2 regions of the Synechococcus sp. CCY9201 genome follow, and region 1 is predicted to be linked to the other one. Evidence: riboswitches for the same ligand, from Rfam matches in the RefSeq annotation. Region 1 holds a riboswitch; the other holds the start of a gene.
The links. Region 1 has a riboswitch for cobalamin ahead of VB716_RS00380 (HupE/UreJ family protein). Riboswitches for the same ligand answer to the same signal wherever they lie in the genome.
Positions count from the first base shown of each region.

Region 2: it holds a riboswitch for cobalamin, as region 1 does, so the genes downstream of both, VB716_RS02925 (HupE/UreJ family protein) here and VB716_RS00380 (HupE/UreJ family protein) in region 1, are expected to answer to the same signal.

Region 1 covers NZ_JAYGIC010000002.1:12,545-28,210, forward strand. Annotated here, with positions in the region: gene VB716_RS00305 (WD40 repeat domain-containing protein) at 1-7, opposite strand, end outside; gene VB716_RS00310 (hypothetical protein) at 1-377, opposite strand, end outside; gene VB716_RS00315 (WD40 repeat domain-containing protein) at 669-1,799, opposite strand; gene VB716_RS00320 (GTP-binding protein) at 1,807-2,790, opposite strand; gene VB716_RS00325 (hypothetical protein) at 2,960-3,193, shown strand; gene VB716_RS00330 (FAD/NAD(P)-binding protein) at 3,178-4,365, shown strand; gene VB716_RS00335 (hypothetical protein) at 4,748-5,026, opposite strand; gene VB716_RS00340 (ArdC family protein) at 5,229-6,164, opposite strand; gene VB716_RS00345 (hypothetical protein) at 6,626-7,054, opposite strand; gene VB716_RS00350 (hypothetical protein) at 7,060-7,755, opposite strand; gene VB716_RS00355 (hypothetical protein) at 7,822-8,067, opposite strand; gene VB716_RS00360 (hypothetical protein) at 8,427-9,029, shown strand; gene VB716_RS00365 (hypothetical protein) at 9,013-9,510, shown strand; gene VB716_RS00370 (hypothetical protein) at 9,584-9,907, shown strand; gene VB716_RS00375 (GNAT family N-acetyltransferase) at 9,853-10,431, opposite strand; gene VB716_RS00380 (HupE/UreJ family protein) at 10,445-11,050, opposite strand; cobalamin riboswitch at 11,074-11,238, opposite strand; gene VB716_RS00385 (phosphoglycerate kinase) at 11,258-11,809, opposite strand; gene VB716_RS00390 (HupE/UreJ family protein) at 11,806-12,405, opposite strand; gene VB716_RS00395 (hypothetical protein) at 12,463-12,888, opposite strand; gene VB716_RS00400 (DUF3721 domain-containing protein) at 12,903-13,154, opposite strand; gene VB716_RS00405 (MerR family transcriptional regulator) at 13,339-13,716, shown strand; gene VB716_RS00410 (hypothetical protein) at 15,123-15,377, opposite strand; gene arsJ (organoarsenical effux MFS transporter ArsJ) at 15,374-15,666, opposite strand, start outside.
Region 2 covers NZ_JAYGIC010000028.1:96,971-112,636, reverse strand. Annotated here, with positions in the region: gene VB716_RS02935 (hypothetical protein) at 1-37, shown strand, start outside; gene cobW (cobalamin biosynthesis protein CobW) at 45-1,145, opposite strand; gene VB716_RS02925 (HupE/UreJ family protein) at 1,154-1,702, opposite strand; cobalamin riboswitch at 1,867-2,013, opposite strand; gene VB716_RS02920 (pentapeptide repeat-containing protein) at 2,141-2,656, opposite strand; gene upp (uracil phosphoribosyltransferase) at 2,782-3,444, shown strand; gene VB716_RS02910 (hypothetical protein) at 3,479-3,871, shown strand; gene ilvD (dihydroxy-acid dehydratase) at 3,917-5,587, shown strand; gene VB716_RS02900 (hypothetical protein) at 5,611-6,015, opposite strand; gene VB716_RS02895 (CIA30 family protein) at 6,020-6,601, opposite strand; gene pgl (6-phosphogluconolactonase) at 6,644-7,360, opposite strand; gene gndA (NADP-dependent phosphogluconate dehydrogenase) at 7,437-8,855, opposite strand; gene VB716_RS02880 (glucose-1-phosphate adenylyltransferase) at 9,018-10,313, opposite strand; gene VB716_RS02875 (glutamyl-tRNA reductase) at 10,418-11,728, opposite strand; gene glpX (class II fructose-bisphosphatase) at 11,792-12,796, opposite strand; gene rpe (ribulose-phosphate 3-epimerase) at 13,082-13,765, shown strand; gene ccsB (c-type cytochrome biogenesis protein CcsB) at 13,884-14,798, opposite strand; gene VB716_RS02855 (LptF/LptG family permease) at 14,832-15,666, opposite strand, start outside.

The DNA of each region.
Region 1 (15,666 bases):
CAGTCATCACGGCTGTTCCTGCTGTGCTCCAGCAACTCATTCAGCTGCCACCGCTGCGCCTCATGGGGATCGGGTGCCAGCTCGCCGACCAGCTCCCGGGCCAGGCGCTCGACCATCTGCGGCCACTCCACCTCATCGGTGCGCTCAAGCAGAACCTCCACCGAGAGCAACCAGGCCTGCAACACCCGAAGGTCACGGAGAACCCACTGCCTGCCCATGCTCTGCCGCTCCACGGATGGCAGCTCTCCGGCCAGCTGGTGAACAACGGCCGTCGTCAGGCTCTGCATCGACTGGAGACAGGCCCAGAGCTGCTCCTGCTGACCCCTCAGGCTGCCCCGGCGGCGCAGCAGCCCATCGTGCATCCGCTGGAAACGCATCTGCTCTACGGCTGAGGGTCCCTGCTCCCAGGGGTCCTGCCCAGCAACGTCCCGCGCATCCAAGGCCATCAGATCAGCAGAGGGTCAGGCCCCGGCGCCAGGAGCAGCGACATGACTCTTCGCCAGCGAACGAGAATCATTCTCGCAGGCTACGGTCCCGGGGTCGATCCGTCCTGCGATGCGGTGCAGCACCCGCAAGCTGGGGGACATGGAGCCATCGCACCAGCAGTGACCGCGCTCGTGCTGTCCCCGTGGCGCTCCAGGCCCCGTCCCCTCCTTGCCAGACAGGGCTTACGACCCGGTGGCAACTGGTGCGGATCCGCCAAAGCCACGACCGATAGAACCGCGCTCCCGCTCCCGCGCCGGCACAGACACCGGCCACAACCACCAGCGCCCCTGGGCATCGCCGGCGGCCAGATGGCGTCCATCCGGTCGCCAGGCCAAAACATTGAACCCGCTGCCCTGCCCTTCGATGGGCTGCATTAGCTGACCTCGCCCATCCCAGAGCGCCACCGTGCCATCGCTGGAGGCGCTCGCCAGCATGGTGCTCCCGGGCGCAAAGGCCAGGGCACTGACGCGCTTCTCATGCCAGAGCAGCGGTTCCGGTTGCCAGGCCTTCGAGCCCTGCCTCACCTGGGTCCAAAGGATCACAGCCTCTGCCGCCGCGCTGGCCAGCAACGGCGCCAAGCGCCCCGGCTGATCACTCCAGGCCAGCTGGCGCACCTTGGCCGGGAAGCCACTGAACTGCCAGGGCTCACCGTGGCAATCCTCCGGCCACACCAGCAGGGAACGATCCAGCATCCCGCAGGCCAGATGGTGCCCTGGCGCCGAAAACGCCAGGGCCAGTCCGGCCGAGCCGATGGGGTTGCGCGCCGGGGGTTCGGATGGAGCACTCCGAGCCGGCTGCCACAGCACCAGCTCCCCATGGCAACTGGCCGCCAGCTGCATCCCATCGGCACTCCAGGCCAGGGCCTGGATCGTGCCGGGGAGATTCATGGACGGCTCCTGCCAGCGGCGGCTGGCCCCATCCCAGAGCCGCAGAGACCGCCCGACCGCCACCGCCAGGAGCAGGCCACCGGGCTGCCAGGCCGCCGCGTCGATCCAGCCGCCCCCCAGCGGCATCGGTGCAAAGGCCAGGGGGCGCACGCCTGTGCCGCCCAGCTCCCACAGCAACAGCACACCACTCTGACCGGCGGCCATGAGGAACTGGCCGTCGTCGCTGAAGCCCACCACATCCAGGCTGCTGTCGCGCTCGCCCCGCAGCAGCTCCTCACAGCCGGCGCGGAAATCGAGCAGCAGCAGTTCGCCACCGGCGCTGGCGATCGCCAGAAACTCGCCATCGGCCGACCAGGCCAGGGCCGTGATCGGCTGCTGCAGATCGCCGCAGAGCCGTTCGCTCACCAGGGGTGCTGTCGGTGCCATCGCCAATTCAGGCCACGCAGGCGTGGAAGCCGGCGCGCAGGCCATCGGCATCGAGATCGCGTCCGATGATCACGAATTCGGTGCGGCGCTGCTCAGCCGGCTTCCAGGGGCGATCGAAATCGCCGTCGATCAGCATGTGCACCGACTGCAGCACATAGCGCTCGTCCTTGCCGTCCAACTGGATGATGCCCTTCATCCGGAACAGATCCGGACCGTGGCTGCCTACCAGATCGGAGATCCAGCTGCCCAGCTTCTCGAGGTCCATGGGTCGGTTCTCCACCAAGGCCAGCGAACCGACGGCATCGTCGTGCTCATGGTCGTGCTCCTCGGCCAGAAAGCCCGGATCGAGGCTCAGGGCACGCTCCAGCTCAAAGGCTTCCACGCCCAGCAGCTCCTGCATCGGCACATCCGCCTTCTCACTGGTGAGCAGACGCGCCACGGGGTTGATGGCACGCACGCGGCGCTCGATGGCCTGGCGTGCCGGTTCGTCGACCAGATCCCGTTTGTTGAGCACGAGCACATCGGCAAAGGCCAGCTGCTCCTGCACCTCTTCTGTGTCCCAATGCTGCTCGACGTGCTTGAGATCGACCAGGGTCACGACCGCATCCAGCCGCAGCTCGTCGCGCAGATCCTCATCCACGAAAAACGTCTGAATCACAGGCGCTGGATCGGCGAGGCCAGTGGTTTCGATCACCAGATGGTCAAAGCGGTCGCGCCGTTTCATCAGGTTGCCGATGATGCGGATCAGATCACCGCGCACGGTGCAGCAGATGCAGCCGTTGTTCATCTCGAAGATCTCTTCATCGGCATCCACCACCAGCTGATTGTCGATGCCCACTTCGCCGAATTCATTCACGATCACCGCCACCTTCAGGCCGTGCTCATGGGTGAGGATCCGGTTCAGCAGGGTGGTTTTGCCGGCACCGAGGTAACCGGTGAGCACGGTCACCGGCAGCCGCTCGGCAGCGGGAACAGGGCTGGAGAAGACCATGGAGGGGCAGGGGAGGCAGTGCCCCATATAATGAGAATGGTTCTCGTTTTAGCAGGTTGCACACCTGGTGCCATGCCCAAGGGTCACCACGCCCATCCATCCGATCAGGCCCCGATCAGGCCCGGCAGGCCCTTGGGCCCCGGCAGCAGGCCTGGTCCGTTGCCGCAAATTGCCCAACGGGGAGAGCGTTGATGCCCCCCTGGAGCGCGACGACCGTCACCTCACCTGCGTGAGCTGTGGCCACAGCGAACCAATGCCGATCTGCCTGGCGGGAACCGGCGGCTTCGGCCTGACCAAGGTGCTGCTGCAGGGGTTCAAGCCCGTGTTCCACACCTTCAAGCCCCACGGCCTCTGCAGCTCCTGCCAGCAGGGCAAACCTCTCGACCCATGGCTGACATCGTGATTGTCGGGGCCGGGCCCCAGGCTCTCACCCTCAGTTGTCTCTTGCTCCAGAAACGACCGCGGCTGCATCGGCGCCTGCGGATCGTGGACCCCAGCGGCCGCTGGCTGAGCCGCTGGCAGCGACAGATGGAGCGCTACGAGATCCCCTGGCTGCGCTCACCCTCGCCCCATCACCCCCATCCAAACCCCAATGCCCTGCGGAACTTTGCGCACAGGCAGCAGCGCAGCCGCCAGCTGGAGGGTCCCTATGGCCTCCCCCACACCGATCTGTTTGCGCAGTTCTGTCGCCAGGTGATCGCCGAGTACCAGCTGAGTGAGGGAGTGCAGCCCGCCCATGTGGAGCGCATCCGGCTTCCCCAGGTGGGCACCGGCCCGGCGGAGCTGGCACTCAGCGATGGCACAACCATGACAGCCGGCAGATTGGTGCTCGCCACGGGGAGTGGCACGCCTCAGATGCCCTCCTGGGTCGGGGAGATCGCGGGCAACCATCCGCCCGAGGCGCTGCAGCACAGCGAAATGATCCATCTCCCTTCGCTGCACCCACTGCAGGGCCAACGGATCCTGATCGTGGGAGGCGGGCTCACCAGCGCCCATCTGGCCCTGGGAGCGCTTCGGCGGGGTGCGCTGGTGCATCTGCTGTGTCGCAGGACCCTGAAGCACAGGCCCTTCGATGCTGATCCAGGCTGGCTCGGGCCCAAATACCTCAAGGCCTTTCGTGCTGAACCCTGCATGCAGCGGCGACATCAGCAGGTGCTGGAGGCCCGCGACGGCGGCTCCGTCACGCCGGAGACTGCCGCCCAACTGAGGCAGGCCCAACGCGCCGGAGCACTGCAGCTCCACGAACACTGCGAGGTGCGCTCAGCGCGATGGTGCTCCGATCAGTGGTCTGTGCTCTGCACCGATGGTCATGGACTTGAGCCCGATCGGATCTGGCTTGCCACAGGGCACCGCCAGGGCGTCAGCCAGCACCCGCTGTTGCGGCAGCTCCAGGAGCAGCGTCCGATCGACTTGGTCAACGACTGGCCCGTGCTGATGACTGACCTGAGCTGGCCAGGCAGCACCGTGCATGTGATGGGTGGTCTCACCGCCCTGCAGATCGGGCCCGCAGCCCGGAATCTTTTCGGTGGGAGGGAGGCAGCCCTGCGCATCTGCCGGGCTGTGATCAAACAATGATCAGCACCACCAGAACGGTGCACCAGCAGGGCTGTGCTGTTCCAGCGATCACAAGATTCCGCACTCAGTTCACGGGCAGGTTGCCGTACAGCTTGCAGGCCGGCTGCTTGGCCAGTTCGGGCTGAATGAATGACGCGGGACTTCTGGATGGCCGGCCTCGAGGGCGATGAAAGGCCTGGAGGCACTTGCCATCCAGCATCTTGCTTTCATCGGGATCCGTGAAAACCACCAGCCGGCGCATGCGCGCGTCGCGGTCAGTTGGCTGGGGCTGTGGTGTATGGCCCTTGCCATAGCTGTGTCCGTGCGCGAGCGACACCCTCTCTTGGCCCGTGGTGGCGACAGGCTCAGGCAGATCGTTCCTGTGCCAGTCAGGTCCCTTCGTCTAGCTGCCGTGCATTGCAGCTGCCATGGCCAACAGGGGAACGCTCAGCCTTGGCTGCAGATCACCCCCTGCAGCACCTGCTGGGCATTCCGTCTGCAAGGCCAGCAACACATCCCCATGGCGCTCACGGGCTGTGATCACCAGGGCCGGTCGAGGCTTGGCCGCAGGCCCATCCGTGAATGGGAAGGCGACCAGCACGATGTCGTAGCGGCTCAGCATCAGCCGGTGCCGGTCCCGCGGCGTCTGGGGTTTGAAGATGTCCGCCAGTAAGGCAGCCACTTGGTGCTCCGCAGAACCAGCACCAACCCAGATGGCACACCAGTCGCGGTGATAGCCGAACGACACCGCCGTTGAGCCCCGGTGCCGCCTGCGCTGCGCAAGGGTCGCGCAGCGACTCGGGTCAGCCCTTGCGCGGTGCGCAAGCCGGGGCAGGCCGGGTGGCGTGATCGCCGGCCCCAAGGCCCGCCTTGCCCATCTGGCCTCAGCTCCTGAGCACTTCTGGCGCCTCGGGGCAGATCAGATCAGCCGCCCTGCGGGCATCGCTGAGCACCTGCAGCAACACCCGGGGCGATTCGCGTAGCAGCTCGATCCAGTGGCCCAGATAGGCGGCGTGATTGGCCATGGCACTGCCGATTTCCAGGCGATCGCCCAGCAGCACCGCCCCCAGCTCGGCGACGAGCTCCTCACGGGCATAGGCCCTGCCGCCATCGCCTTCGGCGCCCATGCCGCCGGAGAGATCCCGGGCCAGCCGGGAGCCATGGCCGGTGGAGTGAATCGCCTCATGGGCCCAGGTGGCATAGAGGGCCGCTGCTGAATGAAAGGCCACGCGCTCCGGCAGCTGGATTCGATCCGGCAGCGGCAGGTAGCAGGCCCGATCGCCGCCAAAGCGCACCCGCACCGGCCAGCTGCTGAGCACGGCCTCAGCTGACGCCAGCCGCTCGGGCTCGGGGCGCTGGATCACTCCCTCGACCTGGCGGCGCTTCTGGATGAGCCCTTCCAGGGCCTCGCCCTCCAGATCGGCGGCATTGAAGACCGGCACCGGCCGATAGCTCACCCAGCTGCGCCCAGGCCCCGCAGCTTCCTGGCCAGCACCCCCACTTCCGCCCGTGCCTGCCGCATCAACTGGAACAGCCTCGGCCAGCTGGCCTTCGCCCCGCTGATGCACCTGGGGCCGCAGCACGTGCACGGCTTTGCTGCCCTTGCGGGGGAAGACCCCGAGCGCCTTGGCCTCGGCAAAGCCGCACCAATAGGGCAGGGCTGAACCCCGTAGGTGCATGCCCAGGGTGAGCAGCACCGGATTGGCACCACGGTAGCGACGGCCGGAGAGCAGATTCACGTGGTGCCCGCCTGCAGCGGCATCCCACTCGCGCCGCCAGGGAGTGGTGCCCGCCTCCAGCAGGGCGAGCAGGGAGGCCACCAGCTTCTCCTCTGGCGAGACCTTGGGGCCGGACGTGCCTTTCGGTGTGGAGGTGGATCGTGATGTGGAAGCAACAGCCACGGGTGGCAAGCGCAGGACCGCAAGCGCCAGCGCGGCCAGCGACAAGGGCCGGCCGCAGCGCTCACAGAACCCAATGCCCCCAGGCGTCTCATTTCCTGCGGCGGGCCGGCTTGGGCCAGCCCTTGCGCGGTCGCGCAGGCTGAGGACTCCTGCGCGACGACTCGACTGGGATCAGCGAAAGCCCGTCCTCCATTTCGCGGTGGGTGACTTGACCCTCACCAAAGCGAGAGCCCTTGAGCACAAGGCCCTGGAGGACCGCCCTCGTCGATGAGGAAGACAGCATGGGCCGAGAAGAGGGCTTGATTCGCACCGAACGGATTGATCGCCTCGCCCTGCGCCGCAGCGAGCGCTGGAGCTGTCGCTGCACCACTGCGGCGACCTCAGTTGAGCGAGCGGGCCCGGCGCTGCTTGCGGGAGGCCTGCTCGATCGCCTTCAGCTCCTCGGCCTCCTCCAGCAGCTCACCGGAGAGGGCCTCGAGATCGTCGGCGGCATGCCGCAGCTGGGCACTCAGCTTGAGCCCCTGATCAATCGAGGCGCTGTAGGCCGCAGCCGCCTGATCAATCTCGGCGAACAACTCCCTGTACTCCTCCGGTGGATTGGTGTCCCAGTCGGGATAGGCCGCAGCGGCCTGCTGCAACACCGTCAGGGCTGAAGACCAGCTGGCCTTGAAGCGGAAATCGAGATGGCGCAGATCCACATTGGCTCGCTTGAGCTCCTTGGTGCTGGTGACTGTTGCCAGGGCAAACACCTGGCGCCTGAGGTCGGCCAGCGTCGGTTCCTTCTGCCGTGGGGAAGACTTGCGGGCCATGGTGCTCACTCAACAAGGTCCAGGCCCAGCTGCTCACCGCCCCGCAGCTGCTCCAGCTCTCGGCGCAGGGCCTGGCTGGTCTGACGTTCGATCCTGAGGGCTTCTTGCAGCTCGTCGCGCTCACGTCGATAGCGGTTGGAGTGGGCGACACGGCCGCCGAGGCTCTGGTTGTTCTTGGCCAGTTGCTTGCGGCGCTCCACCTCAGCCCCATAGGCACGCCGGAGAGCATCCAGCTCTTTCTGCAACTGCAGCTCCGCCTTGGATTGCTGCTGCTCGGAGCGTAGGGCCACGGCCTCCGCCTCCAGCACCTTGATGCGATTGCTGAGTCGGTCGACCTCAACCTGCTTGCCCTGCAGGGCCTGCTTGAGCTTGTGCAGGAGCGCACCAAGACGCGAGCGTTCTTTCTTCTGATCGAGAGCATTGTCTTCGCAGAGGCGGGCGTATTCCCTCAGTAGACCCGTGCGCCGCTGCAGGACCTTGGCGGTGCACTGATACTTGATGATCGTGATGACACGGCAGCGCTCCAGCTCGTCGAGATCCTGAACCGACTTGAGCCACCTCAGCTCGTCATAGTTGGTGCATTCGTGCCGCAACTCCTGGGTGGGGACATGGTTCTGGGCACCAATCAGCGGGAGGTTCCTGAGGTGAACCTGGCCGTACCAGTAGTCGAACTCGTCCTTCTGGTCCTGACCTCCGAACATCACCGGCCTTGCCTGACGAACGATCGTTAATCCGTCGATCCTAAGTAGCCCCATCGCTCCGCACTCTCAGGACAGGGGTGCTCGAGGCACACCGCGACGGCGCTCCAGCCGCAGGATGCGCTGGGCGTGGAGGTCGTTCTCCGGCGTCCATCCCGTCTGCGGTGGAGCATCCAGCGGCGACTCAGGCAACGAGGTTTTGCGCTGCGGACGGTCGAGGGTTGCCAGCAGCAGCAGGACAACCACCAGTTCAGCGGCCAGGAGCAGGTCGATCTGGGCCATGGGACGGAAGGTCTCCGCGAAGGAACGACTCAAGCCTCCACCCCCTCTCGAGATTCGGATCATTTCTCCTGCGAAGAAGCAGTAGAGGTGCGCACATCCGTCATCAAGACCATCCGCGGGTTCGGCCGAGACCCTGTCCCACAGAAGGGATGCCAGAGGCGTACAGCATGGGGAGCGACCAGGGCGGCAGCGAAACGGGGGGCGCGCTGGCGTTGTCGGTGTGTGGGTCTGTGAACCTTCCGGGAAGGCGCAGCCCATAGCCTCCGGCCCAAGAACCCAGGACTGCCAAGCCCTCACGCCAGGATTATGCAGCATGCGCATAGTTCTGCAGCCTGATTCGCTTTGGGGCTGGGTGCCGCAGGAGGCAGGATTGACCCTGACTGGCCAGCCGTATGGTTTCCCTACCCCCCACCTCGGATTTTCCGCCTGATCCCGAGCCCCTGAGCCGGGAAGATCTCAACAGCGTCTACCTCGAGCTGCGCAACTCCTATAAGAGCTTGATGATCAGCCGCGGGCAGTACAGAAGCCGCTCGATCAAGGCGCGCGATGAAACCGCCACGCTCAGGCAGAACTTGCTGGATCTCGCTGCCCGGGAAGCTTCCGTGCGCAGCGACATCTATCAGATGCTGGAAATCGTCACGGCGATTGCCGGAGATCTGGAAGATGCGGGTGATGACATCGTCAATGAATTCGGCCGCTACAAGCTCGGCCGCAAGAACTTTCAAGGCGGTTCCTTTCTCGGTGGCCTGGTGCAGGCCGTGATCCGCTTCATCAACCGCTGGACCCACACCAAGGAGCGGGTGGTGCAACTGGATCAGAAGCGCCAGGAGTTCATCGAGAAGACCAAGGATCTACCCCCACCGAGCCTTGGAGGCAATGGCCATAACGGCCCCGTGAATCCGCCGGAGCCGACCCCACTCGCCAAGGTGGAGATCGTGGACAGCGCAGCGGCCCAGCAGGTCCGGGAGGCCAAGGCTGATGGGACAACTCACTGACACCCTGCGGGCCACGTTGCGGGACCTGGCCCAGTCTGACGCCCGCCTCTACCGCGGGCTGCAGCAGGAGCTGGGCGACACACCCCAGGCCACCAGCCAGCCACCACCGGTGCTGGAAGGGGACGCCCCTGCCAGTCGGGAGGAGCTGGAGCATCTCTCGATCAAGGTGCTCTGGGAGCTGTGCAAACAGCGGGGTATCAAGGGTCTCAGCAGGGGCCCGGTGTCGAAACAGGTGGAATTCCTGCTCAGTCACCCCGATGGACCGCCCCTGCGCAGCGCCCTGCCGGTCAAGGCCGCCAAGGGCAGCAAGAGCGGTGCCGGTGCGGGCAAGCCGGGGACCAAGGCAGCTTCCGCAGAGCTGCAGGTCTTCGAGCAACGACTCGATCGGCTGGAGCAACTGGTGCTGCTGATCGCCCAGCAGGTAGGGGTGCCACCGGAGGCAATCGAGCGGCTGTTGCCGCCGGCGGCTTCGGAAGCCTGAGACAGCGAGGAAGCCCAGCGTGCCTGGGGGCGCTTGATTCGCTATTCGCGAATGCCACATAGCCCCTGAGGCCTTGGCCCGCTCACCCTCCAATCCCCAGCTTGTGCTGCGTCCGCAGGATCTGGTGGTGCTGCTGCGCCTGGCCCTGGATCCAGGCCCCGCGCCCACCGATGCGGCCCTCGGCGCCGAGCTGGGCCTGACGGCTTCGGAGACCCATGCGGCGGTGGTGCGCACCAGCGACCCAGCGCAGAGGTGCCCGCCGATCACCGCACGCCTGCTGTCTGCCACGGCGATGTGCAGGTGGGCACCATCAGATGAATGGGTGCCGCAGAGGCACCACCTTCATGGCTTCGGCCCCTCGACCAGCCCCTGGAACATCACCAAGGCATCGACGTAACCCAACTGCTTGTGGCGAAACGCCCCTGGCAGGGTTCCCACCAGCTGAAAGCCGTTGCGCCGCCAGCAACGGATGCCGGCGCTGTTGGTGCTCACCACCAGGTTGAACTGCATCGCCCGGAACCCCAGCCGCCGAGCCAGCTGCAGGGAGTGCTGGCAGAGGCGGCTGCCGATTCCCTGGCGGCGGCAGTGCACCGACACCACGTAGCCCGCGTTGGCGACATGGGCGCCGAGGCGCAGGGAGTTGGGCCGGAGGTAGTACGTGCCCAGCACGGCCCCGGCCACATCCACCGCCACCATCACCGCCTTGCTCTGCCCGACCCACGCCACCTGGGCCTCTTCTTCTGTGATGCCTGGGTCGTGGGGGAAGGTTTCACCAGCGCGGAACACCGGCTCCAGCAGGGCCCACACCCCAGGCCAGTCGGCCGCCGCATAGGGGCGGATCTTCAGGGGCGAGGAGAGCGCAGCCAGGGAAGTGGGATCCAGGGGATGGTGATCCTCGTCCTCCTCCAGCTGGTGAACCAACCCGCCTTTCCGATCAGCGCATCAGCAAGCCGATCGGCCCCAGGGCTGCCACCCCGCCGCAGACAGCCAGCAGCACGCACACGCCACGGGTCCAGGCCAAGGGCAGACGCCGCAGCGCCAGGAAGCTGCCGCCGCTCACCAGCACTGAGCCACTGAAGGCCCCCAGCCACCAGAGCAGGGCGGAGCCGTCGGCCGGAGCTTCCAGGCCGTGCAGCATGGCGTGTACCGCCACCGCTGCGGCCACCAGGGCGGCGCAGGCACCCAGCTGGGGGCTCTGCTGCGAGCGGAGACTGCGCAGCACCAGCACGGCCACCGCCGTAATCGCCAGGGCTGCGAGGAATTCCTGGGCCGGCAGGGTGCCGCCCATCGCTCCAAACACACCACCGCCGATCGCCCCAGCCAGAGCCCAGAGCAGCAGCTGCGCAGAAATGCAGGAGGCGGCGGCCCCGACGCCGACCAGCAGCAGCAGGTGATCGACACCGCTGATCGGGTGCAGGAAGCCGGCGGCGATGCCGCCGTGGGCGATGCCATGGGCCTGGGCGGGCTGATCCAGCAGCAATGCCAGTGCTGAGGCCGCGCCAAACAGGGCCAGAGATCGGGCAGAAGCAGAAAGGGTCATGATGGAATCCGGTCCGCGCCGGCGAAGAAGGGGCTCAACACGGCGAGCGTTCTGGCTGAGAGGGCCATGGCCCCCATCACAGCTGCGGGACAGCGCCGGACTCGGCTCAGGAGAACCCTGCGCCCCACCGGACTTTCCTCGTTGCCTCCAGGGAGTGACCCACTGGAACCGTGATCTCCATTGTGGGTCCGGCTGGCTGCAGAGGCATCACTGTGGGTGGCGGACCAGCCAACCGAACATCAGCAACGAGGCGGCGGTGATCCAGCTGCCGCCCACCCGCAGGCCGATCGCCAGCCAGCGCGGATGCGGCGGTGCCAGAGCCTGCGCAAGCAGAAGGCTCAACACCGCGATCGCCACGGTCTCCCCCAGCAGGGCCGCCAGCGCTCCTGAATGACCGGCCAGGGCCGATCCCGCCACCAGGGCGAACAGCCCCGCCAGGCCAGCAGCGAGGGGCAGCAGCTGCGCCTGCCGCAGCCGCAGACCGAGGGCCACCAGCAAGCCCAGGGCCGCCAACAGGCCTGTGCAGACGACGGCCAGCAGCAGGGGCGATGGCAGGCGCAGGCCGATCAGGCCCCCCAGCAGCCAGGCCAGCGGCAGCAGCAAGGGCAGGCGATCGCTGCAGGGCTGGCGGGCCTGCACGCCCAGCAGCACCAGGGCGATCACCAGCAGCAGCTCGGTGGGCTCCAGAAACAGCCGCGCCATGCCATCACCCCAGGGCCCGAAGCCGGAGGGGGTGAGATGGGCGAGGAGCGCGATCACGTGAGGGCCTGCTCCAGGAACCACAGCCCCACCAGCGCCACCACCCCACCGGCCCCTTGCACAAAGCGCCGACCACCGGGCCAGCGGCGCGTTTCTCCCAGCAGGATCCCGAGCAGATGCAGCAGCCCTGTCGCCAGGACAAAGGCCAGGCTGTAGAGCAGGGCGTTGCTGCCGGCCGGCAGTTCCGCGCCATGGGCATGGCCGTGAAACACCGCGAAGGCGGAAACGATCAGCGCCGCCAGCCACAGGGGCGGTCGGAGCTCGAACAGCACCATCAGCCCCATCACCAGACCCGAGACGGCGATGCCGATCTCCACCCCCGGAATCGGAATGCCCAGTAGACCGAGCAGCCCCCCGAGGGCCATCACCATGGGGAAGGCCACCGGCAGCACCCACAGGGCCGGTGGGCCGAGCACCGCACCCCAGAGGCCCACGGCCACCATCGCCACCACGTGATCGAGGCCCGAGATGGGGTGAAGCAATCCGGCCACGAAACCACCACCGGGGTGTGCATCGGCATGGGCCCAGACAGACATCGGCACCAGGGCCAGGGCGACCCCGGCCAGCCAGGCCCATGGCCAGGTGGTTCGCGTCATCGATCTCAGGCCGTTGCCTTCCATCCTCAATCGGCTGACGGTCACCGAGGACTTCCCCTACTGCGGGTGCTGGGAGCAGGGCATCCAGAGGGAGCCCATGGCATGGACGCCGCTGCAGCCGAGTTTCCGGGCTTGCTCCAGGGCCTCCTCTCGGGTGGGGTAAGCCAACAGGTTGGCCGGCAACTGGCTATCGGAGCTGTGGTGGTGCTGATGCAGGGCACCGGCAGGAGCCCCCAGGCGCTGCGGGCCCATGCCTTCCAGGCCTGCCCACCAGACCCCCATCACATTCACTCCCGCCACCAGCACGCCCATTCCCACCACACAGGCGTTCAGCACACCCATCCCCACCACGCCAATGCTGATGACGCCCATCGGCACCACGCCGATGCTCACCACCCCCATCGGCACGATGCCGATCGAGATGATGCCCAGGGGCGCTACCCCGAAGGCGATCCGCTTGGGCTTGTCCCCACATTGGGCCATGGAAGTGCTCATCCTCAGTGGGAGGGCCCGGAGCCCTGGCCATCACCGTGCTCGGCACAGGGCATCCACTGGTTGCCCATCCTGTGGGCGCCCGTGCAGTTGAAGTGCAGCTTGGCGGCTTTCTCCGCTTCTGCCTGAGTGGCGTACATCGCCGGGACGCCGCCCGAACCTGCGGCTGGAGCGGCCAGAGCGGCGGCGGAGAACAGGAGGTTGGCTCCGATCGCGGCTGCCGCCTGCACGCCCCACGGACTGAAACGGTGCGACATGGGACGGGTGATGAGCGCAGAGCGCCTGCTGGACCGGCAGCCTAGCGAAAGTCTCCAGTAATCCGTGATCAGTGGACAGTTGCTGGCAGGGCTGCTGTCGCTTGCCGGTGCCTACGCTTGAGCAGCTTCCATGGACTGGAGGGTTCAGGTTGTGCCCTTGAGGGGATCGCTGTCATCGGTGCCCATGCCGGGCCTGCGCATCGGCGAGGTGGCCAGGCGAACAGGCCTCTCCGTCAAGACGATCCGCTTCTACTGCGACGAGGGACTGCTCCAGCCCAAGGCTCGATCCGCAGCGGGATACAGGTTGTTTGATCAGGAGAATCTCGCTGAGCTGACGATCATTCGGGCGCTGCGAGCGATGGATGTATCGATTCCCGAGCTGGCGAAGATCCTGGAGGTCCGGCGAGCTGGTGTCTGCAACTGCTCTGTCCTGAAAGACAGCATTGCGACCAGGATGGCGTCGATTGACCAGCGGATCTCCGAGCTCAGTGCCATGAAGGATGAACTGGCTCGTCTGCTCGGCAGCTGGCAGGACTGTGGGGGCTCCAGGCTGCAACGCTGAGCCATGGACTTGCCCTGTCGCTCCGCTGAAGCGTGAGGACCCCATGCCCAACAGGAAGGCGCCCCGTGGGGGGCGCCTTAGCACCGGTTGCGGCGGTCACGTCCTCACACCAGGAACTGCCGATCGGGTGTCTGTGGTTCATGCATGTCCTGTCTGGGGCCTGGCAGGGAAGGGAAGGAGATCACGTCTGGGAGAAGAGATGCTCGGGGCTTGACCTTCTCGGCTGTGATCCCGGCTCGGGTTATACAGCCCGGGGGTTCATCACGCGGGAATCAGAACTGGCGTATGGCTCTCTGCGGTTACGTGATGGCGTTCGCGCCGCGCCATCACGTTCACCTGTTGTGTGTCGCATCGTTGGCGCACCTCCTTTGTGCACACCGGCTCGGGTGATCCCTGGCCGGACTCTGTTGGAGGGTGAGGGTCGGGTTGGCTACCGGGCCTCCCCTCAAGTTCAAAGTACGCCTTCTCTGCGGCTGTGGGGGGTTGCTGGAGTACCTGTTCCCGTACCTTTTGCAACCCAGACAGCGCAACGCTGCTTCTGAGGCGGACCCGTCCTTCTCTGGAGTCTGCAGAGCCGACGGTTCTACGCGCTGGGTGCATGGCTTTGCGGACTGCTGCACCATCAGGGCAGCCTGAAACCTGCTCCGGCACCACCCGCGAGAACAGCCGCGGATCGCCATGGGCTTTCGCTTTCACCAGGGGCGGGTTGAGCTCGATCTCCGTTGGCGGCCGTGGCGCCGCGTTCAATGTCCCTGTGAAACCGAGGGGCGGTCCCCGCACCACCGTGGGCCTGCTCAACAGCCGCCGGCTGCGGCCGGGCCAGCTCGATGCCCTCAAGCAATCGCTGCTGGGAGTACTTCGCCAGGATCTGTTGGCAGCCGGCTCCGCAGGGGAGCAGCTGTGGGACCACCCACGGCCTGGTGAGCCGCCTGCTTGCGGATGGCTCCCTCTCTGCACGCCCCGCTGGCCTGCTGGCACTGATCGAAACCCCGGAGGCGCTGGAGGGTTACCTGCTGCGCGCCCAGGGCCAGGACGATGCCAAACGCCGGGCCCAGCGCTGCATCACGGCCGTGCAGGAGGCGGCACGACTGGCCGCTGGGCGGGGCCTGGCTCTTGTGACAGGGCCAAGGCAGGTGTCCGCAGGGCCGGTCCCCCGTATCTGCACGCACCCGCCAGAACGACTGGGCAGGCCAAGGAGGGAGCCGGAAAGAAGGAGATCCCCCGCAGGCGAGAGACTGAAAAACAGCTGATCTGAAAACGATCACGGCTGCGGGCTTTGTTGTGGGGATCGAGCGAGTTCAGAGCACCCCACCCAGCCGGATCAGGGCACCCACCACCACCAAGCCGATCGCCAGGGCAGTGATGCCACGGATGTGCCAGGCCAGGCGATCCTCAGATGCCGGCCATCACGCAGCAGGTGAGGGGCCCAGCAGCCCGACTGGGCTGGGCCGAATGGCTGAGCACACGTATCGGTGCGACGCGAAAATCGCCTCGATCCAGTCATGGTGGCGCTTCTGCACAATTCGATCGGCGATCGTCGCGGCCGTATCAGGGATGGAGAAGCGCATGCGGAAGCCCTGGGTAAGGGCTTCCAGCAGTGGACAGGAAAACCGGCGAAGATGCCTCACAGCGGATGAAAACAGCTCCTGGTCCGGGTTCATGCCGGCTGCAGCTGACGTGGTGGTGCGGGCAGACGCGTGCCGGAGAGGAAGGCCAGCGCCACCAGCAGGCACGAAGCCCACAGGCAGGCCTGCAGCCCGCCGACCAGGAACAGAGCGCCCGAGAGCAGGGTGCCCACGAGGCGGCCGGCGGCATTGGCCATGTAATAGAAGTCCACATTCAGGCTCACATCTTCGGCTTCGGTGTAGGCCAGAATCATGTAGCTGTGGATCGAGGAATTCATGGCGAACACCACCCCGAATGCCGCCAGTCCCACCACCACGGCGATGC
Region 2 (15,666 bases), on a different contig from region 1:
TGGACTCTGCGCCCGAGGTGATATCCCCCTCGACTGAATCACCGTCAAGGTGCAGGGGCAGAGTCGAGTGCATCGAGCAGGCAGACCTTGCAGGCCTCCGCGTCGAGACCCAGCCCCAGGGCCACCAGTTCAAGCCCAGGCTCGCCGGCCAGCTGGCTGGAGGGGGCGGTTTCGTACCAGCACTCCAGACGCGGACCCACGGCCTGAATCTGCAGGGGGCGTGGACGGCCCTGCTGCCACAACCAACCCTTGAGCCGGATCAGCCCCTGGCGCTGGATCAGCTCAGCGATGGCTGGCTCCACCTGCTGACGCGACCAGTCGCCGGCCAGGCGCAACACCGCCGATCCCATCGCCACGTGGGCGTGGTCGTGGTGTTGATCGTGGTCGTCGGGATGGTGGTCGTGGTCGTCGTCGAGGTGCTCGCCGTGCTGATGAGCGTCAGCCTCGTCTGGCCGGCGGAGCTGCAGCACCAGCTCCGGGCTGATGTCACCCCGCTGCATCGGCAGAACGGCCGTGGCGCTGCGCAGGCGTGGATGGAGCTGCTGGCGCAGGCGATCGAGATCGTCTGGGCTGATGCGATCGGCTCGGCTGATCAGCACCAGATCCGCCGCCTCGAGCTGGTCTTCGAACAGGTCCTCGATCGCCGTGGCGTGATCCAGGCTCGGATCCGCCAGGCGTTGCGCCTCCAGCACAGCCGGATCCGCCACCACATGGCCAGCCGCCAGCGCTTCACCATCCACCACGGTGACCACGGCATGGACCCGCGTGCGGGTGCGGATCTCAGGCCAGCGGAAGGCATCCACCAACGGAGCCGGCAGGGCGAGGCCACTGGTTTCGACGACGATGCCGTCGAGCTGGTCCGAGCGCTCCAGCAGCCGCGTCATGGTGGGCAGGAAGTCGTCCTGCACGGTGCAGCAGAGGCAGCCGTTGGTCAGTTCCACCAACCGGCCTTCGGCTTCCTCTTCCGGGCAGAAGCCGCAATCGCGAAGCAGCGATCCATCGATGCCCACATCACCGAATTCGTTAACGAGAACGGCGAGACGCTGACCGCTGTTCAGAAGCAGATGGCGCAGCAGGGTGGTCTTGCCGGCGCCAAGAAAGCCGGTCACCACCGTGACTGGAAGGCGGGAATTCAAGGGGGCCATGGTTGGGTTCAGCCCACCAGGCTCGACCAGGCCCAGGCGCCACCGCAGCCGATCAGCCCGGCCGCCATCAGGCGCTGGCGGGTCGGGGTGAGGCTGGCAGCGGCACGGCGCATCGCCCAGAGCGACACCAGCAGCAGAGCCATCTGACTGAGCATCAGGCCGATCAGATAGCTGCCGGTCGGACCGGCCGTCCAACCCAGAACGGCATCACTCAGCACGTAGCCATGCAAGGCAAAGGCAGGCACCAGAACCCATCGGGGCAGCCTGTCGAGCAGAACCAGGCCCACCAGGGTGAGGGTGAACGCCACGGCTGCTTCGGCTCCGGGCAGGTTGGGCAAGGCCAGCCCCAGAGCACTGCCACCCAGACCGGTGGCCAGCAGGGCCACCATCCAGGTGGCACGCTGCTGCAGCCCCACCAGCGACAGGGCAAGCAGGAAGAGCAGATGGTCGGGACCCAGAAGCGGATGGGCCAGGCCGCTGATCAGTCCATGGATCGGCGTGGGCTTCAGCCCCATCAGCTCCATGGCATGGTGCGCCTGTGCCGGCCCCGACAGCAACAGACCAGCCAGGAGAAGGATCGGCAGGCCACAGAGCGGCAGGAGACTGGAGCGAAGACGTCGGACTGGGGCAACAGATTCCGGGGGCTGTGGCGTGCGAAGCCAGAGGGGGCCGGAGCCCTCCTGGGAACCAGGGAAAGACATGCAGGGGTCCGGTCCGCGCCGGGATCGAGAGAGCAACCGGTGGGCGTTCTGGCTGGGCTCCAGGACTGGAGCCATCACAGCTGCGGGACAGCGCCGGATTTTCACCGGACTTTCCCCGTTACCTCCGGAGGCTGTTCCCCTCCGAAACCGGAGCTCGAATCTATGCGGTCAGACAAGCAGCGGGCTTTGCAGCGGTCGCCATGGCAATCCAACGCATCATGGGATTCGTCTCACCTGGGCTTGGTCGGCTTCGGTCTGGTTGGCCATAGCTCGACTGGCCTCGGCTTGGTTTGCTCAGCGGCAACCCAGGCTTTCGGCTGTGCTGACGCCTGTGACTGGATTGGAGCCGCTGGCTCGCTTGCAGAGGGCCTTCTGTTCGGTCAGATCGAGCACCGCATCGCTGAAATCGGCGCCGCTGATCTCGGCATCGCGGAAGCGGCTCTGCATCAGCATGGCGTTGCGCAGCCGGGCGTCCCGCAGATCGGCACCATCAAACCGACTGGCGTAGGCCACCACATCGCCCAGGTCGGCCCCCTGCAGATTGGCGCCGCGCAGGTTGCTGGAATTGAACACGGCACCCCGCAGATCGGTGTCGCTGAGGTCGTAGCCCTGCAGCTCGGCCTTGAGAAATTCCTGCTGCTTCAGGTCGCGGCCGTGCATGTCCGGTTGCAGGTCCTGGACGGACCGTTGGCCGCGCAGCTCCGGCGCCGTGATCGCCCCAGCTGGAAGGGCTCCGCCGAGCCAGGCGGGTCCGGCGAGCAGCACGAACGTGCTCAGCAGCAGAGCGAGTGGGGCCTTCCTGCTGAGCATCCAGCCGCCACAACGGGCCAGGAACCGCAGACAATGGCGGAGCATCACGGCGCGGGTACGGTGGCCCTTCAAGTTATGCCAAGGGGTTCGCCAGCGCGAGCACCCCTGGCAACGGCCTCCTGTTCATGAGCATGTCCCTGCGGGTGGTGGTGCCACCCCATCCCCTGATCGGCCACTGGCTCACGTTGCTGCGCGATGCCCAGACCCCGCCCGCCCTCTTTGCCACCGGCATGGCCGAGCTGGGACGCTGGCTCACCTACGAAGCCCTGCGCGACTGGTTGCCCCATCAGCGGGTGACCGTCCAGACCGACCTGGCCTCGACCGAAGGCACGGTGGTGGATGCCTCGGTGCCGGTGCTGGTGGTGCCGATGCTGCGGGGCGGGCTGGGGCTCTGGCAGGGAGGCCAGACCGTGCTGCCCGTCGCCACGGTGGCCCATGTGGCGGTGCAACCCACCGGCTCCGGCGATCTGTTCTGGGCACTCGACGCCCTGCCCGCGGTGATCGCTTCCCGGGTGGGGGTGCTGGTCTACGCCCCGGAAATCGGCGATGGGCGCGACCTGATCGCCGTGCTGCAGCGCCTGCAGCAGCGGGGCGTGGAGGGCCAGCGGCTGCGGGTGATCTCAACCCTGGCGGCCCGTCCCGGTCTGAGTGCCATCGCTGAAGCTTTCCCGGATCTCACCGTCTATTGCGCCTGCATCGACGCTGAGCTGGATCCGGCCGGCAGGCTCTCACCGGGAATCGGCGACGTTGTCCTTCGCTTGTTCGGCAGTCTCGGGGCTGCTGCCTAGGCTCAGGTTCGTCGCTCCCGTACCGGAAGAGCCCATGTCCACCTCTCGCCGTTCCTCGGGTCCGGATGCAGGCGGCAACCCTGGCTATGGCAGAAGCAGTCTGGTGCTCAGCGCCTTCGCCGGTGCGGCACTGGGGGCGGCAGGACTGGGCTGGTGGCTGCTCAATCAAGCGGATCGCCGCCGCCAGCGACTGCGGCAGGAGCGACTGCTGCGCCTCTCACGCCTGCAGGGCGCTGGAGCCGGGGACAGCGGATCTTCGGATGAGGGCCTGACCTCCAGACCAGCCGATGGCAGCCCCAGCGAGGCCCAGTTGCACGACAAGGTGCAGCAGCTCAACCAGGCCATTGAAGATGTGCGGCGACAGCTCGAAAGCCTCACCACCAACGGTAATCGTGCTGTGAATCGGGCCTCCAACGGAGACAGCTGAGCCGGATCGGTAGGTTGCTCTCACAGCCAGTTCCGCTCGCCCGCCATGCTCCGCTCCGCTGCCATCACCCAGGGCATCCAGCGTTCACCCAACCGGGCCATGTTGCGGGCCGTTGGTTTTGGAGACGGCGACTTCAACAAACCGATCATCGGCATCGCCAACGGCTACAGCACGATCACGCCCTGCAATCTGGGGCTGAACGATCTCACCCGTTGCGCCGAGCAGGCTGCCCATGCCGCCGGGGCCATGCCCCAGACCTTCGGCACGATCACGGTGAGCGATGGCATCTCGATGGGTACCGAGGGGATGAAATATTCCCTGGTCAGCCGGGAGGTGATCGCCGATTCGATCGAAACCGCCTGCAACGCCCAGAGCATGGACGGGCTGCTGGCGATCGGTGGCTGCGACAAGAACATGCCAGGCGCCATGCTGGCCATGGCCCGCATGAACATTCCGGCCATCTTTGTGTATGGCGGCACCATCAAGCCCGGCAAGCTCGGCCCCTGCGATCTCACCGTGGTGAGTGCGTTTGAGGCGGTGGGTCAGTTCTCCGGCGGACGCATCGCCGAAGAGGAACTGGTGGCGATCGAGAAGAACGCCTGCCCGGGTGCTGGAAGCTGCGGCGGCATGTTCACCGCCAACACGATGAGCTCCGCCTTTGAGGCGATGGGGCTGAGCCTTCCCTACAGCTCCACCATGGCGGCCGAAGATCCGGAGAAAGCCGAGAGTGCGGCCCGATCAGCCGAGGTGCTGGTGGAGGCGATCGCCAACAACATCCGCCCGCGCGACCTGCTCACCCGCGAGGCCTTTGAGAATGCGATCAGTGTGATCATGGCGGTGGGCGGTTCCACCAATTCAGTGCTGCACCTGCTGGCAATCGCCCGCACGGCCGGCGTGGAACTCTCGATCGATGATTTCGAGCAGATCCGCCAGCGGGTGCCGGTGATCTGCGATCTCAAACCCAGCGGCCGCTACGTCACGGTGAATCTGCACCAGGCCGGAGGCATTCCCCAGGTGATGAAGCTGCTGCTGGATGCCGGCCTGCTGCATGGCGATTGCCGCACGATCGAAGGCAAGACCCTGCGGGAGGTGCTGGCCGACGTTCCCAGCCAGCCCCCCGCCGATCAGGACGTGATCCGTCCCCTCTCCAACCCTCTCTATGCGAAGGGACACCTGGCCATCCTCAAGGGAAACCTGGCTCAGGAGGGTGCGGTGGCCAAGATCTCAGGAGTGAAGACCCCGGTGATCACTGGCCCGGCCCGGGTCTACGAAAGTGAGGAAGCCGCCTTGGCCGCCATCCTCGATGGCCAGATTCAACCCGGCGATGTGGTGGTGGTCCGTTACGAGGGCCCCGTTGGCGGTCCCGGCATGCGCGAGATGCTCAGCCCCACCGCCGCGATCATCGGTCAGGGTCTGGGCGAATCGGTGGCCCTGATCACGGACGGCCGCTTCTCCGGTGGCTCCTACGGCCTCGTGGTGGGTCACGTCGCCCCAGAGGCCGCCGTGGGAGGCACGATCGCTCTGGTGGAGGAGGGCGACAGCATCACCGTGGATGCAAGGCAGCTGCTGCTGCAGCTCAACGTGGATGAGGCCGAACTGCAGCGGCGCCGTGCCGCCTGGGTCAGGCCTGAACCTCGTTACCGCACGGGTGTGCTGGGCAAGTACGCCCGGCTGGTCAGCAGCAGCAGCCTCGGGGCTGTGACCGATCCGGTCTGACCCTTGCGCTCAGCTCCGAGAGTTCAAGCCTGAGGGTCTGCCTTTGAGCCCAGCAGGGCTCGCAACCGCCGGGCCAGGGCCTCAAGCCCTGCGCCGTCGGCGGGCCTCTCACAACGCAGACCGGTGACCCCATCCATCCAGACCGGATGGTTGCCATGCCAGAGCATCGGTCGATCCGGGTCGTGGCGCCAGGCCAGAGTGAGGTTCAGGGTTCCACCACTGCGGTAGAGCTCCAGATCCAGGTCATCGTCTGGCCGACGTTCCCCATCGATCGCCCGTGCCTCCAGGCGCAGGCAGCAGTCGCCCAGGTCGTCGTGCGGCGGACCAGCTACCTGATCAGCCTCGCGATCGAGCAGCACGGCATGGCGCAGGGGCTTGCGGCAGAGGTCGGCGGCGGCAGCCACCAGTTGGGACAGATCGGTGGCCATCGCCTCAGGCCACGGCCCGGATCGCTTCAATCACCAGGTGGATCGGCCCGGCACGGAAGCCACTGTTGGAGCCGCCATCATCGGCGAATCGGGAATGGAGCAGCTGCAGGCGCGTGATCCGGCTGGGATCGAAGCGCAGGGGCAGCCCCAGGGGTCTGGCCCGTACCGATGGCCGCAGATCAGCAAAGGCAATCCTGATCCGGCTGAGCTCACCGGCGGGTTGGGTGGCGAACTCCGCGACCCAGCGCAGACCACCGGGGATCAGCTCCGTCATGCCACCCAGGCCATCGGCGCAGGCAACCGCCAGCTTGTAGCGGCGGCCATCGGCCCTGAGATCCAGTTCAAAGGCCGCGTAGGCCGACAGATCGAGCGGCGGGCCGAACACGGGGGAGCGGCAGCTGATGAAGCCACCGCCCGCTTCGATCACCTCGCCATCGAACACCAGCCCACCGCTGCCCGCCTGAGTGCTGCCGCGGCTCTGGCCCCCCATCACGGTGTCGTTGAGGGCATGCCAGCCGCTGAAGCCATCGCCGGCCACCAGGGTGAGCGACGCGGGCTTTTCGGTGGAGGGGCCGGAAGACGCCATGACGAAGGAACCAGAACTGGCTTCAGCCAATCCTGGCGCCTCTCAGGCAGTCGCCGTGCCGGCGGCAGCGGCATCGGCCAGGATCAGCACCTCAGTGGCCGGACTCACCAGCCGGGCTGGGGTGCGTTCCACAGATTCCTGGGGATCCAGCAAGCGCCGCAGGGCCTCCGCCTTAGTGGCGCCGCTCACCAGAAAGATCACCTGCCGTGCCGCCGAGAGCACCGGGGCTGAAAGGCTGAGGCGCGGCAGCCCTTTGCCTTCGCCGATCGTGACCGGCTTGACCCGCTCCAGGCAGGCTGCCGTCCCAGGAAACAGGGAGGCGGTGTGGCCGTCATCGCCCAGGCCCAGCAGCACCACATCAAAGATGGGGATGGCACCAGGGCTGAGTTGAGCCAGCAGGGCGGTGTAGGCCTCAGCGCAGGCCTCAGCCGAGCCGACCTCGGTGGGAACCGGGTGGAAGCGGGCGCCGTGACCGGGTCCACTCTCCAACAAGGTTTCCCGCAGCATGCGCGCATTGCTGGCCGCAGCATCCGGGGGCACCATCCGCTCATCGCCGAGCAGCACATCCACCCGCTCCCAGGGCAGGTGTTCCTGTCCCAGCAGGGTGTAAGCCGCCCGAGGTGTTTCGCCACCCGCCAGGGCGATCAGGGCGCGGTCGCGTTCGGCCAGTGCCAGATCGAGGCGAGAGGCGATCGTCTCGGCAACACGACGGGCGAGGTCGTCAGCTGAGGAGGTAACGACAAGGCGGTAGGTGGTCATGGCAGGCAGCTCCAGCTCCGGTGCGTGGCGTTCCGTTGTGTTGCCGATGGCTGTGTTGCCGTCGGTTGGTTTGTCTTCAATCGAGCCACTCGGTGTGGAAACTCCCCGGGCGATCCGTGCGCTCGTAGGTATGGGAGCCGAAGCAGTCGCGCATGGCCTGCACCAGGTTCTGGGGCAGGCGGCCGGTGCGATAGCTGTCGATGTAGTCGAGGCTGCTGCTCAGGCAGGGCACCGGAATGCCCGCCAGGGCGGCGCCGGCCACCACCTGGCGCAGGCCCGGCAGGCGGCGGTTCACCTGGTCGGCGAACCAGGGATCGAGCATCAGGTTGGGCAGGTTTGGATCAGTGGCATAGGCATCCTGAATCCGCTGGAGCAGGCGGGCCCGAATAATGCAGCCTCCCTTCCAGATCTGGCCGATGGCCGAGAAATCGAGCTGGTAGTCGTGGATTGTTGAGGCCGCCTGCAGCAGAGCCATGCCCTGGCCGTAGCTCACGATGCAGGCCAGGATGCAGGCATCCCTGAGGGGCTCCATCCCCGAGGCCGGTTCGCCCAGATCAAAGCTGTGGGGTGCCGGTGCCGCCAGCACGGATTCGGCCGCCAGGCGCTCCGGCCTCAGGGAACTCAGCACACGGGCATTGAGAGCCGCGTAGATGGTGGGAACCGGCACCCCCATCTGCAGGGCGCTCTCCACCGTCCAGAGGCCGGTGCCCTTCTGGCCGGCCGCATCGACGATGAACTCCACCAGATCGGCTCCGCTCTCGGGATCCTTGGTGCGCAGGCAGACTTCGGTGATCTCGACCAGGAAGGAAGCGAGCTCCTCCATGCTGTTCCACAGGCCAAGCACGTCGGCCATGGCATCGCCATTGAGGCCGGCCACCCGCTTCATCAGGTCGTAGGCCTCGGCCAGAATCTGCTCGATCCCGTATTCAATGCCGTTGTGGACGGTCTTGACGAAGTGGCCGGCACCGCCGGGCCCGATGTAGGTCACACAGGGGCCGTCTTCAACCTTGGCGGCCATCTTGCGTACCAGGGACTCGATGGCGTCGTAGGCGGCGCGGGTGCCCCCCGGCATCATGCTGGGACCCTCAAGCGCGCCCTTGGCGCCACCGCTCACACCCATGCCGATGTAGCCGAAACTCTTGCTCTCGAGTTCCGCCACCCGGCGTTCTGTGTCGGTGTAGAGGGAATTTCCGCCATCAATCAGCAGGTCGCCTTCCTCAAGCAGCGGTGAAAGCTGGGCGATCATCGCGTCGATCGGTGCCCCCGCCTTGACCATCATCAGGATGCGGCGCGGCCGCTCCAGGGCCGCCACAAACTCTTCGAGGGTGGCGGCGCCCACGATGTCCTTGCCGGCACCGCGGCCGGCCAGAAATTCGTCGGTCTTGGCGGTGGTGCGGTTGTAGACGACGCTGGAGAAGCCATTGCGCTCGGCGTTGAGCACCAGGTTCTCTCCCATCACGCCGAGACCGATGAGGCCGAAATGCGCCTTACTCATGAATTCGAAATTGAGGATCCGGTCGAAAAACCGTAGACCTCAAGTGTGGCCAGGCTCAGGCCCAATGGTCAGGCTTGTCACAGGATTGGGCTGGGATGTCAGCGATTCCTGGCTTGGGCGACTGGTCGCCTGAGCCGCAGAGCGATACAGGCTGGACGGTGATCAGATCACCATGCCATCGGGAATCGTGCCGTTCTTCACAACCACCACAATGCCATTGCGAATATAGAAATTGAGCTCAGGACGATCGGCTTCCTCCACTTGATCCTTATTCACGATCGCCACATTGGAGCCGATCCGCACATTCTTGTCGATGATTGCCCGCTTGATCGTGGTGCCCTTGCCGATACCGATCGGCAGCCCGCCACGTTCCCGAAGCACCAGCCGTTCTTCACTCGATTCAAAATAATCCGATCCCATCACCAGGGTGTCCTGAAGAACCACCTCGTTTTCCACCCGGGTACGAACCCCGAGGACGCAGTGGTGAATGCTGCAGGCTTTCAGCATCGACCCTTCCCCGATGATCGATTGCGTGACCTGAGCATCCCAAAGCTTGCTGGGGGGTAGATAGCGAGGGCGTGTATAGATGGGAAACTTTTCGTCGTAGAACGAAAAGGCAGGATTAGGTTGATCGGTCAGCGCAAGGTTGGCTTCGTAGAAGGCACCGATCGTTCCGATGTCTTCCCAGTAGTCATCAAATAGAAAACTCTGCAGATTGTCGCCCCGCTCCAGGGAAGCCGGAATGATCTCCTTGCCGAAATCCGTGGACTTGGGATGGGATGCCAGCAGATCAAACAGTGTGTCCCGGCTGAACACGTAGATGCCCATCGACGCCAGATGGGGCCGTTTCGCGGCTTCCTCTTCGGAGAGCCCAAGGCTGCGGGTGTCCACTCGCATCGCCTCAAGAGCCTCTCCCTTGGGCTTCTCGCGGAATTCCTGAATCTGCCCGGCTGAATTGGTGCGCATCAGGCCGAAACTTTCGGCGTCTGCCGGATTGACCGGCAGAGCCCCGACAGACAGATCGGCACCGGTATCAATGTGGTGCTGGACAAACTTGCTGTAATCCATCCGGTAGAGCTGGTCACCGGACAGAATCAGGTAGTGATCCACGTCCCATTCCTGGAACAGCCACTGGTATTTGCGCACCGCATCGGCCGTGCCCTCAAACCAGCTGGGGCTGTCTGGGGTCTGCTGAGCAGCCAACACCTCGACAAAACCCTGCCCGAAGCCAGCCGAGAGGTTGTAGCTCATCGTGAGGTGACGATTGAGCGAGGCACTGTTGAACTGGGTCAACACGTAGATCTTGTTGATCTCCGAGTTGATGCAGTTGCTGATCGGGATGTCGATCAGACGGTATTTACCAGCCAGAGGAACAGCAGGCTTGGCCCGCATCTTGGTGAGAGGGTACAGGCGAGTTCCGGCTCCTCCGCCGAGAATAATTGCCAGAACTCGCTTCATGAATCAGCGCCTCTCAATGTTCGTCGTCTTGGTCGACCGTACTTGAGTGACCTGCTGTCAGGCGAGTCTCCGCAGCACTTCGATGCCTGTCCCAGATCACCAGATCAGGTCTCGTTGCTGCCGTCGACCAGCTCGAACAGATCCTGCAGCACCTTCATCGCCGTGTGGCGTTGTTGACGCGGCTGGGGGGCCCGCAGGTTGGTCACGGGAGTGTGGAGGATCTTGTTGATGATTCCCTTGCTGAGCGCCTCCACCACCTTGCGCTCCCTTGCCGAGAGATCCGGGCCCATGCGGCTCAGGGCTTTCTGAAGTTCCTGCTCGCGGATGTCCTCCAGCTGGATCCGCAGCCGGTTCACCACGGGCACGGCTTCGAGGCCATCCCACCATTCCAGAAACAGCCTTGCCTCCTCCTCCAGCAGGCCTTCGGCTTCGACGGCGATCTCTCGACGGGCCTCCTGGTTGCGGGCCACCACTTCCTGGAGGTCGTCCACATCAAAAGCCTCGACACCAGCCAGGTCGCAGGCATCGGAGGCGATGTTGCGGGGGACACCGATGTCCACCAGCATCAGGCTGGATCGGCGGTTCAGCCGCTTCAGTCGCTCCGCATCGATGATCGGGTCATCAGCGGCGGTGCTGGTGAACACCAGTGAGCAGGTGCTGAGGCAGTGATCCAGGTCCACCAGGGGTCTGCACTGCACGGGCAGATCCGGGAAATCGGCCGCCAGGGTTTCGGCCCGACTCACGGTGCGGTTCAGCAGCACCACACCCCGACAGCCCTTGGCCGCCAGATGCTGCAGCAGCAGCCGGGACATGCGTCCAGCCCCCACCACGGCCACCTGCTCCTGGTCGAGCGGGACCAGGTCGTCCACTCCTCGGGCCTGGCCGACCTTCAGCTGGGCCAGCTCAACGGCCGCTGAGCTGATCGATACGGCCCCGGTGCCGAGATTGGTTTCGGTTCGCACCCGCTTGCCGGTACTCACCGCCTGGTTCAGCAGGCGGTTGAGAATCGGGCCGAGGGAGCGGTGCTCCTGGCCGAGCCGCACCATCTTCTTCACCTGGGAGAGGATCTGGCCCTCGCCCAGCACCAACGAGTCGAGGCCTGCAGCCACCCTCAGCAGGTGGGCAATGGCATCTTCATGATGAAAGGTGAAGAGATGCGGGCTGAGCTCATCGACGCTCAGGCCGGAATGCTGGCTGAGGAAGGAGCCCACAGCCGAGATGCCCTGGTCGGGATGCCGCAGCAGGGCATAGATCTCCAGCCGGTTGCAGGTGCTGAGGATGGAGGCCTCCAGCACCTGCTCATCGGAGCGCAGTTGCTGGAGAGAGGCCTCCATGGTCTGCTCCGGGATGCTCAGGCGCTCCCGGATCTCCACAGGAGCCGTGCGGTGGCTCAGGCCGACAACGGCAATGTGCATGGAGGCAGACCTCTTGGCGCGGACGGTTTGTCGCGGACGGATTGACGCGGACAGTTGGGGTGATCAGCGCAGCGCGATGCTCTGGGCACCGGGCTTCATGTGGATGGTGTCGGTGAAGCGGGCGGTGCTGTCGAGGGTGCTGATCACCAGGGAACTGGTGCGGGTGCAGTCCTTCTCGAATTTCACCCCGTTGAACAGCAGGCCATCGGTGATGCCACTGCCGGCGAAGACCACGTTCTCTCCGGAGGCGAGCTCCTCAGCTTCGTAGACCTTGTCCACGTCGGTGATACCCATCTCATTGAGGCGGGCGATGTTGCCCTCCTTGGTGTAATCGGCCCACTCGGAGGTCTGGGCGACGGCGGGGTCGTAGACCAGCTGCCCCTGGAAATGGCCACCCAGGGCCCGCATGGCGGCGGCGGAGATCACACCCTCGGGTGCCGCGCCGATGCCCATCAGGCAGTGGGTGCCGGTGCCGGCGAAACCACAGGCGATGGCAGCCTGCACATCCCCATCGGAGATGGGCTGTACACGGGCGCCGGTGGTGCGGATTTCGGCGATCAGGTCCTTGTGACGGGCACGGTCCATCACCACGATCACCAGCTCGCTGGTGGCGAGTCCCAGGCACTCGCTGAGGATGGCGATGTTCTCGGTGGCACTCTTGCGGATGTCCACCTTGCCCTTGGCGGCCGGGGGAGCGGCCAGCTTCTTCATGTAGAAGTCGGGGGCGTTGAACAGGCCACCGCGGTCGGAGGCAGCGAGCACGGCCATGGAGCCACGCTGGCTGTTGGCGCAGAGGTTGGTGCCTTCGCAGGGATCAACGGCGAAGTCGACCCCAGGACCGCTGCCACTGCCCACTTCCTCACCGATGTAGAGCATCGGCGCTTCATCGCGCTCGCCTTCGCCGATCACGATGCGGCCCTGCATCTGGATCTGGCCCATGCGTTTGCGCATGGCTTCAACGGCTGCTGCGTCGGCTTCGTCCTTCTTGCCCAGGCCGGTGAGCTCAGCGGAGGCGATGGCGGCCTGTTCGACGACCTCGAGAATTTCCTGGATAAGAGTGCGATCCACAGCAGTGCGGCAGGGGTGACTGCCTCAACGAGGGGACCGGCAGACCGGGCAGGCGGGAAGAGCCAGTGCTCGGATGCTGCTGTGCAAACGCTTCGGAGACCAGGGCCAGGTCCGGCGAATGGGCCGGTCTCGGCGGAAGGTTCCAGCCGCTGCAGGGCCTCTCAGACTTGAAGCGGGCCAACTGTATCAGCGACCACCGCGGGCCCCTCCCATTGCCCGCCGCCCAGGGTCGGGAAAGGCCGCTTCCTACAATCGGTGCACCCCTTCGTACGACAGGTCCCGCCCATGAGCACCAAGCCCCTGGTGATCTCCCCATCGATCCTGTCGGCCGATTTCTCTCGCCTCGGCGATGACGTGCGCGCGGTCGACGAAGCCGGTGCCGACTGGATCCATGTGGATGTGATGGATGGGCGCTTCGTGCCGAACATCACCATCGGTCCGTTGATCGTTCAGGCCCTGCGGCCGGTCACCTCCAAGACTCTCGACGTGCACCTCATGATCGTGGAGCCGGAAAAGTATGTGGCTGACTTTGCCAAGGCCGGCGCCGATATCATCAGCGTTCAGGTCGAGGCCTGCCCCCATCTGCATCGCAATCTGGCCCAGATCAAGGATCTCGGCAAGATGGCTGGAGCCGTGTTGAACCCCAGCACACCGATCGACACCCTCGAGTACTGCCTCGAGCTCTGCGACCTGGTGCTGGTGATGAGCGTCAACCCCGGCTTTGGCGGTCAGAGCTTCATTGAGAGCCAGGTGCAGAAAATCCGGGACCTGCGACGCATGTGTGACGCGAAGGGCCTGGATCCCTGGATCGAAGTGGATGGCGGCATCAAGGCTGAGAATGCCTGGATGGTGATCGAGGCTGGAGCCAACGCCATCGTCAGTGGCTCCGGGGTGTTCAACCAGCCCAGCTATGCCGAAGCGATCACCGGAATCCGCAACAGCAAGCGGCCCCAGCCGGCCCTGGTCTGAATCGGACTGGCTGCTCAGCACCAACAGGCTGACAATCTAATTACGATTCAGCCCCCTGGTTCCAGGGGGCTTTCCTTTGGTTTGAGCCGTTGCGAGGACGCCTCTCTCTGATGGCATGTCAAGCCCCTAGGAACCAGCCATAGCTGTGCAGGCCGATGCCGAGAAGATTGACGCCGATGTAACACACCACAATCACCACCAGTCCAGCAGAGGCCACGAGCGCAGGGCGACGACCCTGCCAGCCCCGGATCAAGCGGGTGTGGAGATAGACCGCATAGACCAGCCAGCAGATCAAGGCCCAGGTTTCTTTGGGATCCCAGCTCCACCAGCTTCCCCAGGCCTCGTTGGCCCAGACGGCACCGCTCACCAGTCCCACTGACAGGAGCAGGAACCCCACGGTGATGGTGCGATAGCTGAGGCTGTCGAGCTGCTCGCTGATCGCAAAACCTGTGCTGTGCAATTCCACAGCGTCGGGCGCTCCGGCACCGACCAGCTGGGATTTTCGGTAGGCACCCGTGCCGATCGAGCTGCTGCGCAGCACCAGATCATTGCCGCGATCCGTGAACAGCACGGCAATCGAGAGCAGTGACCCCACCAGCAAGGCTGCATAGCTCACCATGATCACGCTCACGTGCATGATCAGCCAGCTGGAGCGAAGGGCCGGAACCAGGGGCGAAGCCTCCTGCATCGTGTCCGGCAGGGCGAAGCTGGCGAAGGCCACACAGCCGAGGGCAATCGGAGTAGATGCCGCCGGCACCAGGGGGGAGGGCCAGGAGCGTTCCACCAGCAGCTGGGTCAGCGTGCAACCCCAGGCCAGGAAACAGAGCGACTCGTAGAGGTTGCTGATCGGAAAGTGACCTGAATCCCACCAGCGCAGCACCAGCTGGGCGGTGAGGCAGAGGTTGGCGGCGGCCACCAGCAGGGTCACCGCTGAACTTCTGCGGCCAGAGCTGAGGGACCAGAAGGACAGAGGCAGCACCAGCAGGAGCAGGCCGAAAGCCGTGAGCCCAAGTCCAAGAACCGGATCAATCACCAGAAACTGCAGCGACCGCGCCAGTCTGCCGCTTCAGCGGCTGGCCTGACGCAGCAGCACCAGTCCGCCGGCCAAACCGATGCCAACCGGCAGCCAGGCAGCCATCACGGGAGAGAGGGTACCGGTGATGCCCAGCGAGCTGAAGATGAACGACATCAGGTAATACACGAAGATCAACAGCACGCTGATTCCAAAGCCCTGGCTGCGGCTTGTGCGGGAATTCGGACGGACCCCCAGACTGCTGCCGATCAGGCCGAACACCAGACAGATGGCGGGGAAGGCAAATTTCTCCTGGATACGCACCCGCAACCGCCGGGCTTCCTTCTGATTGTTGGCCGCCAGCAGGAGCCTTTCAGCACGGCGAGCCTGGCCCACCGTCATCAGGTTGGCATCGGTGGGGAGCTTGGCCACCTCCTCGACATCCCGACTGAGTGGGTAGAAGTAGCGGTCAAAATTGGCAGAGGTCGTGGTGTCGTTCGCCTCATCGACACTGACGATGCGGCCATTGCGGAACTCCCACATCGCTTTGGCCTCGTTCCAGCGGCCGGTATTGGCCATCAGCATCTGACGCTGGCCGGTCCGTGAGAAGTCAATCAGGGTGACATCCTTCATCTCCCCATTGCTGAACTCCTGGGCATAGAACAGCTGGGTCATGCCACGAACGCTTTCTCCATCGGGTCGTGAGATCCTTCCAAAGCGCGAATACAGAGTGTGACGTCCCCGTTCAGCCGCGATGGCCTTGCCGAGAGCCTGATCCAGCGTGATCGAGGCGGAGAGGTTGGCCCTCGGCACGATCACATCGTTGAACACGAAGGTGAGCAGACTCATGGCCACCGCAAGGGCAACGGCGGGTGCCACCATCCGCTTG